3 regions of the Enterobacter sp. I4 genome follow, and region 3 is predicted to be linked to each of the others. Evidence: riboswitches for the same ligand, from Rfam matches in the RefSeq annotation. Region 3 holds a riboswitch; each other region holds the start of a gene.
What was found. Region 3 has a riboswitch for thiamine pyrophosphate ahead of thiC (phosphomethylpyrimidine synthase ThiC). Riboswitches for the same ligand answer to the same signal wherever they lie in the genome.

Region 1 (3,506 bases), 1.4 Mb from region 3:
CGTGCAGCCCGTTCCGTGGGTGTTTTTGGTCTGTACCCGCGGTGCGGTGAAGCGCTGCGCGCCGTCGCGGGTGAAGAGCCAGTCCGGGCTTTCTGCGTCATCAAGATGGCCGCCCTTCATCAGCACCGCGCTACACCCCATCGCCAGCAGCGCGTTCCCCTGCTCTTTCATTTCGCGCTCGTTCCGGGCGTGTGGCGCATCCAGCAGCGCGGCGGCTTCAGGCAGGTTGGGCGTGATCAGGGCCACCTGCGGCAGCAGCTTTTTACGCAGCGTTTCGACGGCGGAGGCCGGGAGCAGCGGATCGCCGCTTTTTGCCAGCATCACGGTATCGAGCACCACGTTTTGTATCTGATAATGCCTGAGCCGTTCGGCGACCGCTTCAACGATATCGGCTTCTGCCAGCATGCCGATCTTGGTGGTATCGATGCGTACATCGCTGAATACCGAATCCAGCTGCGCGGCAACAAAATCAGGCTCAATGCGATAAACCGACTGCACGCCGCGCGTGTTTTGCGCCACCAGCGCGGTGATGACAGAGCAACCGTACGCGCCAAGAGCGGAGAAGGTTTTCAGGTCGGCCTGGATCCCTGCCCCGCCGCTTGGATCGGTACCCGCAATGGTGAGAGCATTAATACGTTTCATACCCGCTCCTCCAGCGCGTAGAGCGCGTCCAGAAAAGCAGCGGCAAAGCTTCCGGGGCCGCGGGTCTGGGATACGGCAATCGACCCCGCGCGCTTCATCCACCCGCAGGCCGCCGTCACGTTGTCGAGCCTGTCGCCCGGCAGCGAACAGCTGGCGGCAACGACCGCAGAGAGCGCGCAGCCCGTTCCCACCACGCGGGTCATCAGCGGATCGCCCCCCGTAACCGTGCGGATTCTCTGGCCGTCGGTAATGTGATCCACCTCTCCCGTCACCACCACTATGGCGCTGGTCTGGCGGGCCAGCGCCTGCGCAGCGGGCAACGCGCTCGCCGCGGTATCGGTAGTATCCACGCCGCGTCCTCCCGCGCTCATGCCGGTGAGGGCAAGTATTTCCGAGGCGTTACCGCGAATAGCCGCGGGTTTGAGAGAAAGTGCCTGGTGACAGAAGCGGGTACGGAACGTCAGGGCGCCTACCGCGACCGGATCCAGAGTCCAGGGTTTGCCTGCGGCCACCGCACTCTCTATGGCCCGGCGCATCGACTGGGCACGCGGGGCGGTAAGCGTGCCAACGTTGATTAACAGCGCGTCGGCAAGCGCGGCAAACTGTTCGGCTTCTTCAGCTTCGATCACCATCGCCGGCGATGCGCCAAGCGCCAGCAGAACGTTGGCGGTGAACGTCTGCACGACGTCGTTAGTCATACAGTGTGTGAGCGGGGAACGGGTTCGGAACTGATGTAAAACAGGTAGATCGAGCAGGTTAGTCTGCATGGTTTCGCTCCTGCCGTACGTGAAGAAGCGATGACCGGGAAGGCATCTGACTTCCCTACGCTGGCATTATCCAGATCAGGTAATACGGGTATTTCTCAGCCTTCACAAAGAAGGGCACCCCGAGTCATTTACAAAAAAAATCAAAAGCTTGCGATTAACGTCCCGTTAATCCCTGTTCTGGATCATGCCAGCGGGAAGCCAAAGACTCAACCCTAAAAATTCCTCTGTGTCCCAGCTTGTGTCTCACGTTGTGTCCCACAGATAAATGGCAGGCACAAAAAAACCGCCCATAAGGCGGCTTAAGGAAATTATTCAGTCATGATGATTTAAACCGCATACGTTTTCTTCATGCAGTCGAAGTGCTTTTGCCAATTCCAATTGAAATGCAAATGACAAGCGGGAACAGCTGATCTTGAGACCGTCAATAATGATGTGTGAATAGCCACGAATAATCTAGACACTTCCTAGTCGTTGATAATACTGGTTTTCATATTCTGCCGGTGACATCTGATTGCTCGAACCATGCCGACGCTTACTGTTATAAAACATTTCGATGTAATCAAAAATATCGCTGCGGGCTTCTTCCCACGTTCCGTAGATCTATTTCTTTATCCGCTCGCGTTTCAGTCACTGGAAAAAGCTTTCTGCAACCGCGTTATCGTGACAGTTACCGCGACGGCTCATACTCCCTTCCAGGCCGTGTGATTTCAGGAACGACTGCCACTCATAGCTTGTGTACTGACTGCCCTGGTCCGAGTGAGCCAGTACCGGTTTTTGCGGATTACGCCGCCATACAGCCATCATCATTGCGTTCAGGACAATGTCCTTTGTCATCCGGGATTGCATTGACCAGCCGATAATTTTGCGTGAGAACAGATCAACAACCACGGCAAGATACAGCCAGCCTTCGTGGATCCTGATGTAGGTGATGTCCGTTACCCAACGCTCATCCGGTGCTTCCGGGTTGAACTGTTTAATCTGTCCTGTCAGTCTCAGGTCTGCCTGATGGCGTTGTGAATGCGGCTGCTGAAGCCAGGCGTAAAACCCACTCGGATGAACATCCAGCACCCGGCAGAGCATACGAACAGGCAAGCAACTGGCGTTGTCACGGATAAAGGCGCACCTCAGTCGGACAGCTTTGCGAAGTACGCCGCGGCTTTTTTTAATATGTCCCGTTCGTCGGTAACCCGCTTCAGCTCTTTCTGGAGATGGCGGAGCTAGGCCTGAGCATCTGACTGTTCTTTATGAGTGGAAGAATCCGGACCGTACTTCGTTATCCAGGCGTAAAGGCTGCGAGTGGTGATATCGAGACGTGTTGCAACGCTGGAAAGAGAATGACCGCGATCTACAACCTGTTTGACTGCTTCAATTTTAAACTCTACGGGAAACGCTTAACGCTCATTGGCACCTCTCTTTAAGTCATCTTAAATGACTCTGAGGTGTCTGTTAAACCTGTGGCGATTCAATACTCATCCCCCGGGTACATATGCACTTTATCCACAAGTGATTATATATGGAAAAGCAACCGGATATCGGCTTCCAGTAAGTTTCGTCGGCTAAGGCCAGTTAAAGTCGAAAAGTCAAAAAACAACCTTAGCGTACAATAATTTTCGATCACCAAAGTGCCCCTAGGAAGCACGTACCTCACAAAGACTGTAAATAGTATCTCGTGATTCACGGGCTTTAGGCCATTAACTTTGTTAATTATTTCCTCTTTATTATCATATTAATTCATGTTGAATTTTTTTCATGTCTATTGGAAAAGAATTTATTTTTTCGAAATTTAGTTTTTAGTGTTACGTAAGACATACTAATCAGATGAAAAAACCGCTAGGAGTAGATGGCGGGTAACACATGCAGAAATTATCTCACCCAAAGTGTAAATTAATTGTGATTGACATGTTTCTACCGATAACGATACATTCACAGAACTACGAATAATTCAGAGAAAAAAGATCTGGATATATTCTTTAAAAATTGTATAAGCCAAGTGACAATGGCTCAAAAAAACCAAGTTAAGCCATGCTTAATTCATCATTTATTAATGATTACATATTAATGGTTCATTACTAAGTCTGTCCACATCAGGAATCAGAA
Region 2 (3,506 bases), on a different contig from region 3:
CCCACATGGCCCGGCAGATATTCAGCGGCCTGACGAAAATAAATGAGGAAAATGGGGAACTGGAAGCGGATATTGCCCACCACTGGCAACAGCTGTCCCCGCTGCACTGGCGCTTCTTTTTACGCCCCGGGATCCACTTCCACCACGGACGCGAGCTGGAGATGCGGGACGTCATCGGCTCCCTGGAGCGGGCCCGCACGCTCCCGCTCTATTCGCATATCGCGCGGATCCACTCCCCGACGGCCTGGACGCTGGACATTGAGCTGTCGCAGCCGGACAAATGGCTTCCGTGGCTGCTGGGCTATGTGCCCTCGATGATCCTGCCCGGCGAGTGGGGATCGCTCAACAATTTTGCCAGCCTGCCGATCGGTACGGGCCCCTACTCCGTTTCGCGCAATAACAATAATCAGCTCAAGATCCGCGCCTTTGATGACTATTTTGGCTATCGGGCGCTGATTGACGAAGTTAACGTCTGGGTATTACCGGATCTCAACGAGGAGCTGAGCGCAGGCCTGACGCTGGAAGGGCCAACAACAAGCGAAAAGGCTTTCGAAAGTCGCCTGGAAGAGGGGTGTTATTACCTGCTCTTTGATAGCCGCAGCCATCGCGGCGCAAACCACGACGTTCGCAAGTGGATCAGCCATATTCTCGCCCCTGCTAACCTGATTTATCACGCAGAGGAGCAATACCAGACGTGGTGGTTCCCGGCCTATGGCCTGCTCCCGCGCTGGCACCATGCTCAGCCGGTACGCAGTGAAAAACCTGCCGGGCTTGAGACCATCACCCTCAGCTACTACCGCGATCACATTGAGCACCGGTTTATCGCAAGGATCATGAGTAAGCTGCTGGCGGCCGAGGGCGTGACGCTGGCGATACAGGAAGTGGACTATGATGAATGGCACCGCGGTGACGTCGTCAGCGATATCTGGCTCAACAGCGCAAACTTCACGCTGCCGCTTGATTTCTCACTCTTTTCTCACCTGTATGAAGTGCCGCTCATTCAGCACTGCATCAACCGGGACTGGCAGCAGGACGCCGCGCGGTGGCGGGCAGGAGAAATGGATCTGGCCGCCTGGTGTCAGGAGCTGTTGGCCAGGCAGACGATCGTACCGCTGATCCACCACTGGCTGCTGATCCAGGGGCAGCGCAGCATGCGCGGCCTGCGGATGAATACCCTGGGCTGGTTTGATTTTAAATCCGCCTGGTTTGCGCCGCCGGAGCCATAACGCTTTCGTAATATTCACCAAATCATTACAATAGCGCCGTTCTCAACGGGGTGCTGCATCACTGATGTGCGCTGAGATAATACCCGTCGAACCTGATCCGGATAACGCCGGCGAAGGGATTTGAGGCTGTCTCTCAAAATCCTTTGCCACTCAACCCTGAGGTGCAAAGTGTTAAAAAACGTTCTTCCTCTGCTGGCGCTGTTTGCGCTGCCTGTTTTTGCCAAGCCCGTGCTCACGGTTTACACCTATGACTCTTTCTCCGCCGACTGGGGCCCCGGCCCGGCGGTAAAAAAAGCCTTTGAGGCCGACTGCGGCTGCGAGCTGAAGTTCGTGGCGCTGGAAGATGGCGTGTCGCTGCTTAACCGTCTGCGCATGGAAGGGAAAAACAGCAAAGCCGACGTGGTGCTCGGGCTGGATAACAACCTGCTGGAAGCCGCCACGCAAACCCGATTGTTTGCTAAAAGCGGCGTTGCGGCAGAGGCCGTTAAGGTGCCTGGCGGCTGGAAAAACGAGACTTTCGTTCCCTTTGATTACGGGTACTTTGCTTTCGTCTACGACAAAAACAAGCTGAAAAACCCGCCGAAAAGCCTGAAAGAGCTGGTCGAAAGCGACCAGAAATGGCGCGTGATTTATGAAGATCCGCGAACCAGCACCCCGGGCCTTGGCCTGCTGCTGTGGATGCAAAAGGTCTATGGGGATAAAACGGCGGAAGCGTGGCAGAAACTGGCCGCCAAAACCGTGACAGTCACCAAAGGCTGGAGCGAGGCCTACGGCCTGTTCCTGAAAGGGGAAAGCGATCTTGTACTGAGCTACACCACCTCCCCGGCCTACCACATTATTGCCGAGAAGAAAGACAATTACGCTGCCGCGAACTTTGCTGAAGGGCATTATCTGCAGGTGGAAGTGGCGGCGCGCACCGCCGCCAGCAAACAGCCGGAGCTGGCCGAAAAATTCCTGAAATTTATGGTCTCACCGGCATTCCAGAACGCCATTCCGACAGGCAACTGGATGTACCCGGTGACTGACGTTGCGCTGCCGGCGGGCTTTGAGAAGCTGAGCAAACCGCAAACCTCGCTGGAGTTTACGCCGCAGCAGGTTGCTGCCCAGCGCGCCGCATGGATAAGTGAATGGCAACGCGCCGTCAGCCGCTGATCCCCGGCTGGTTACTCCCGGGGCTGCTCGCCGCCATGCTGATGGTGGCGGTCAGCCTGGGCGCATTCCTTGCGCTGTGGTTTAACGCGCCGGAGAGCGATCTGCTCGCGCTCTGGCACGACGGCTATCTCTGGCACGTTATCCGCTTCTCCTTCTGGCAGGCGTTTCTCTCCGCGCTGCTGTCGACGATCCCGGCAATTTTTCTCGCGCGCGCCCTGTATCGACGGCGTTTTCCCGGCAGGCAGGCCCTGCTGCGCCTGTGCGCCATGACGCTGATCCTCCCCGTGCTGGTCGCGGTGTTTGGCATCCTGAGCGTATACGGCAGGCAGGGCTGGCTGGCATCCCTGTTCAGCCTGCTTGGCCTGGAGTGGACCTTCTCTCCCTACGGGCTGCAGGGCATTCTGCTGGCGCACGTTTTCTTCAACATGCCGATGGCAACGCGCCTCTTTTTGCAGGCCCTGGAAAACATTCCCGGCGAGCAGCGCCAGATTGCCGCCCAGCTCGGCATGCGCGGCTGGTCGTTCTTCCGCTTTGTCGAATGGCCCTGGCTGCGACGCCAGATTGCCCCGGTTGCCGCGCTAATCTTTATGCTCTGCTTCGCCAGCTTTGCGACCGTGCTCTCTCTCGGCGGCGGGCCGCAGGCCACCACGATTGAGCTGGCTATCTATCAGGCGTTAAGTTACGACTACGATCCTGGCCGCGCCGCGCTGCTGGCCCTCGTACAGATGATTTGCTGTCTGGCGCTGGTGTTATTGAGCCAGCGTCTGAGCAAAGCGATCCCCGCAGGAAGCAATAATATTACCGGCTGGCGCGATCCGCAGGACAGCCTGCACAGCCGCATCACGGATGTGATGCTGATCGCACTGGCCCTCCTGCTTCTGCTCCCGCCGCTGCTGGCCGTCATCTTTGATGGGCTGAATAGCAATGTGCTTTCGGTATTGCAACAGCCTGTCCTGTGGCAGGCTACGTGGACCTCGTTGCGCATCGCGCTGGCAGCCGGGCTGGTCTGCGTGCTCCTGACCATGATGCTGCTCTGGAGCAGCCGCGAGCTTTACGCGCGCCATGCCCGCAAGGCCGGACACGCGCTGGAGCTGACGGGCATGCTGATTCTGGCAATGCCCGGCATCG
Region 3 (3,506 bases):
ATTTTGCAGTTCCTTATTGCGTCAGTCCGTCAGTGTAACACTACTCATACTCGGCCCGACACATTGCCACAGTATCTTCTATCAGGCGGCGCGCCACGGTTCCCGGCGGGGGCAGCAGAGGTAAATCGTCGTAGCGATACCAGTTCGCCTCAAGCAGCTCTTTCTGGTCGATAACAATCTCGCCGCTGTCGTAGTCCGCCATAAACGCCGTCATCAGCGACATCGGGAACGGCCACGGCTGGGAGGTCACGTAGCGCAGATTTTTCACCTTAATGCCGCTCTCCTCCATCACCTCCCGCGCCACCGCCTGCTCCAGCGTTTCACCCACTTCGACGAAGCCGGCGAGGACGGTATGAATGCCGTTACGATGACGAGTGTGCTGCGCCAGCAGAATGGAATCGTCACGCCGGATGGCGACGATGATGCACGGTGCGATTTGCGGGTAGTAGCGTTCCCGGCAGTGGCCGCAGAGCATCGCCCACTCGGTTTTGCTCGGGTGCATGGTGTGGCCGCAGTAGCCGCAGAATTTGTGCGAGCGGTAGAACTCCGCCAGCTGCACGCCGCGCCCCGCCAGCTGGAACAGGCCAACATCCAGATCCAGCACCTGGCGAACGGATCCCATATCCTGACGGCGCGCCTGTTGGATCAACCACACGGATTCGCCCTGCCACTCGCCGATCTTCAGCGCGGGTTGCCCCACAAGATCGAACGTTTCCGCCGTACCGTAGGGTAATTCTCCACCGGGCAGCCATAATTTCTGTTCGTGGCTGACGATCCACCAACCCAGATCTGATTTTTCAATAATACGATCCATATCTATTGCACTACCTTCGCTTCACTGACATGTTGTTAGCATTGTGGTTACATTTTGGATAAGTAGATCCCATTCTAAACCTTGTGGAGTCGACCATGTTAAACCAGCTGGAAAGCCTGACTGAGCGCGTTGGAGGAAGTAACAACCTGGTGGATCGCTGGCTACATGTGCGCAAGCATCTACTCGTGGCGTATTACAATCTGGTCGGTCTTAAGCCTGGCAAAGAATCCTTTATGCGGCTGAATGAAAAGGCGCTGGATGACTTTTGTCAGCGCCTGGTCGACTACCTCTCCAACGGCCATTTCAACATTTATGAACGCATTATCCGCGAAATGGAAGGCACAAGCCCGTTTTTAGCCGCAACAAAACTCTATCCACCGCTGGAGGCCAATACCCAGCAGATAATGGAGTACTACGATTCAACGCTCGAAAACGCTATCGATCACGATAATTATCTTGAGTTTCAGCAGGCGCTGTCCGACCTCGGCGAAGCGCTGGAAGAGCGGTTCACGCTGGAAGACAAGCTCATTGCCCTCGTGCTGGATAACAACCTGTTTGTCAGCAGCAACGATAACGTCGTGCGTCCCGCTTGAGTTATTAATCGTTAACGAGTAATTTACAACCAGTCGCCCCTCTGTGGAGGGGGATTTTTCTTGTCGGAGTGCCCAGTGTGAAAGCACGGGCTGAGACCGTTAATTCGGGATCCGCGGAACCTGATCAGGTTAATACCTGCGAAGGGAACAAGAGTCATGCTGCTGTTGTATCGCCCCAAAGGCGATCTTCTCTTGCTTCATCCGTCGTCTGACAAGCCATGTCCTTCACTTTTGGAATGAGCTATGTCTACAACAAAACTGACCCGCCGCGAACAGCGCGAACACGCCCAACGCTTCATCGACACCCTGGAAGGCACCGCTTTCCCGAACTCTAAACGCATCTACATTTCCGGCTCGCAGGCCGATATCCGCGTGCCGATGCGCGAAATCCAGCTTAGCCCGACGCTTATCGGCGGCAGCAAAGAGAATCCGCAGTTTGAAGACAACGAAGCCGTGCCGGTGTACGACACCTCCGGCCCGTACGGCGATCCTTCTGTTGCTATCAACGTGCAGCAGGGTCTGGCGAAGCTGCGACAGCCGTGGATTGACGCGCGTAACGACTGCGAGGAACTGAGCGTGCGCAGCTCAGCGTACACTAACGAGCGCCTGGCCGACGACGGCCTGGACGAGCTGCGCTTCACCGGCCTGCTGACGCCAAAACGCGCCAAAGCGGGCAAATGCGTGACCCAGCTGCACTACGCGCGCCAGGGGATCGTCACGCCGGAGATGGAGTTCATCGCCATTCGCGAAAATATGGGGCGCGAGCGCATCCGCAGCGAAGTCCTGCGCCACCAGCACCCGGGCGAAGGGTTTGGCGCACGCCTGCCGGAGAACATCACGCCGGAGTTTGTGCGTGACGAAGTGGCCGCAGGCCGCGCGATAATCCCCGCCAACATTAACCACCCGGAATCCGAGCCGATGATTATCGGCCGCAACTTCCTGGTGAAGGTCAACGCCAACATCGGCAACTCGGCGGTAACGTCCTCTATCGAAGAAGAGGTGGAAAAGCTGGTCTGGTCAACGCGCTGGGGAGCGGACACGGTGATGGATCTTTCCACCGGCCGCTATATTCACGAAACTCGCGAGTGGATCCTGCGCAACAGCCCGGTGCCGATTGGCACCGTCCCGATTTATCAGGCGCTGGAAAAAGTGAACGGCATTGCGGAAAACCTTACCTGGGAAGCGTTCCGCGATACGCTGCTGGAGCAGGCGGAACAGGGCGTGGACTACTTCACCATCCACGCCGGCGTGCTGCTGCGCTACGTGCCGATGACGGCGAAACGTCTGACCGGCATCGTCTCGCGCGGCGGTTCGATTATGGCGAAGTGGTGCCTGTCCCATCATCAGGAAAACTTCCTCTACGAACATTTCCGCGAGATCTGCGAAATCTGCGCCGCCTATGACGTTTCGCTTTCGCTGGGCGACGGCCTGCGTCCGGGCTCCATCCGCGATGCCAACGACGAAGCGCAGTTTGCCGAGCTGCATACGCTGGGCGAGCTGACCAAAATCGCCTGGGAATATGACGTGCAGGTGATGATTGAAGGCCCGGGACACGTGCCGATGCAGATGATCCGCCGCAACATGACCGAAGAGCTGGAGCACTGCCACGAAGCGCCGTTCTACACCCTGGGGCCGCTGACCACCGATATTGCGCCGGGCTATGACCACTTCACTTCAGGGATTGGCGCGGCGATGATCGGCTGGTTCGGCTGCGCCATGCTCTGCTACGTTACGCCGAAAGAGCACCTCGGCCTGCCCAACAAAGAGGACGTAAAGCAGGGGCTGATTACCTACAAAATCGCCGCCCACGCCGCCGACCTGGCGAAAGGCCACCCGGGCGCGCAAATCCGCGACAACGCCATGTCCAAAGCGCGCTTTGAATTCCGCTGGGAAGACCAGTTTAATCTGGCGCTCGATCCCTTCACCGCCCGCGCCTATCACGACGAAACCCTGCCGCAGGAATCCGGCAAAGTGGCTCACTTCTGCTCCATGTGCGGACCAAAATTCTGCTCAATGAAAATCAGCCAGGAGGTTCGCGACTACGCCGCCGCGCAGACCATTGAAGTGGGTATGGCGGACATGTCAGAAACCTTCCGCGC

Region 1: linked by a shared signal. The riboswitch ahead of thiM (hydroxyethylthiazole kinase) and the one ahead of thiC (phosphomethylpyrimidine synthase ThiC) in region 3 are both predicted to bind thiamine pyrophosphate.
Region 2: linked by a shared signal. The riboswitch ahead of thiB (thiamine ABC transporter substrate binding subunit) and the one ahead of thiC (phosphomethylpyrimidine synthase ThiC) in region 3 are both predicted to bind thiamine pyrophosphate.

The regions. Positions count from the first base shown of each region.
Region 1 covers NZ_JALBUO010000001.1:1,452,239-1,455,744, reverse strand. Annotated here, with positions in the region: gene thiD (bifunctional hydroxymethylpyrimidine kinase/phosphomethylpyrimidine kinase) at 1-642, opposite strand, end outside; gene thiM (hydroxyethylthiazole kinase) at 639-1,409, opposite strand; TPP riboswitch at 1,445-1,541, opposite strand; partial or broken gene MOQ06_RS06950 (IS3 family transposase) at 1,863-2,779, opposite strand.
Region 2 covers NZ_JALBUO010000002.1:402,057-405,562, forward strand. Annotated here, with positions in the region: gene sgrR (HTH-type transcriptional regulator SgrR) at 1-1,226, shown strand, start outside; TPP riboswitch at 1,263-1,363, shown strand; gene thiB (thiamine ABC transporter substrate binding subunit) at 1,395-2,378, shown strand; gene thiP (thiamine/thiamine pyrophosphate ABC transporter permease ThiP) at 2,354-3,506, shown strand, end outside.
Region 3 covers NZ_JALBUO010000001.1:87,647-91,152, reverse strand. Annotated here, with positions in the region: gene hemE (uroporphyrinogen decarboxylase) at 1-2, opposite strand, end outside; gene nudC (NAD(+) diphosphatase) at 41-814, opposite strand; gene rsd (sigma D regulator) at 910-1,407, shown strand; TPP riboswitch at 1,462-1,571, shown strand; gene thiC (phosphomethylpyrimidine synthase ThiC) at 1,651-3,506, shown strand, end outside.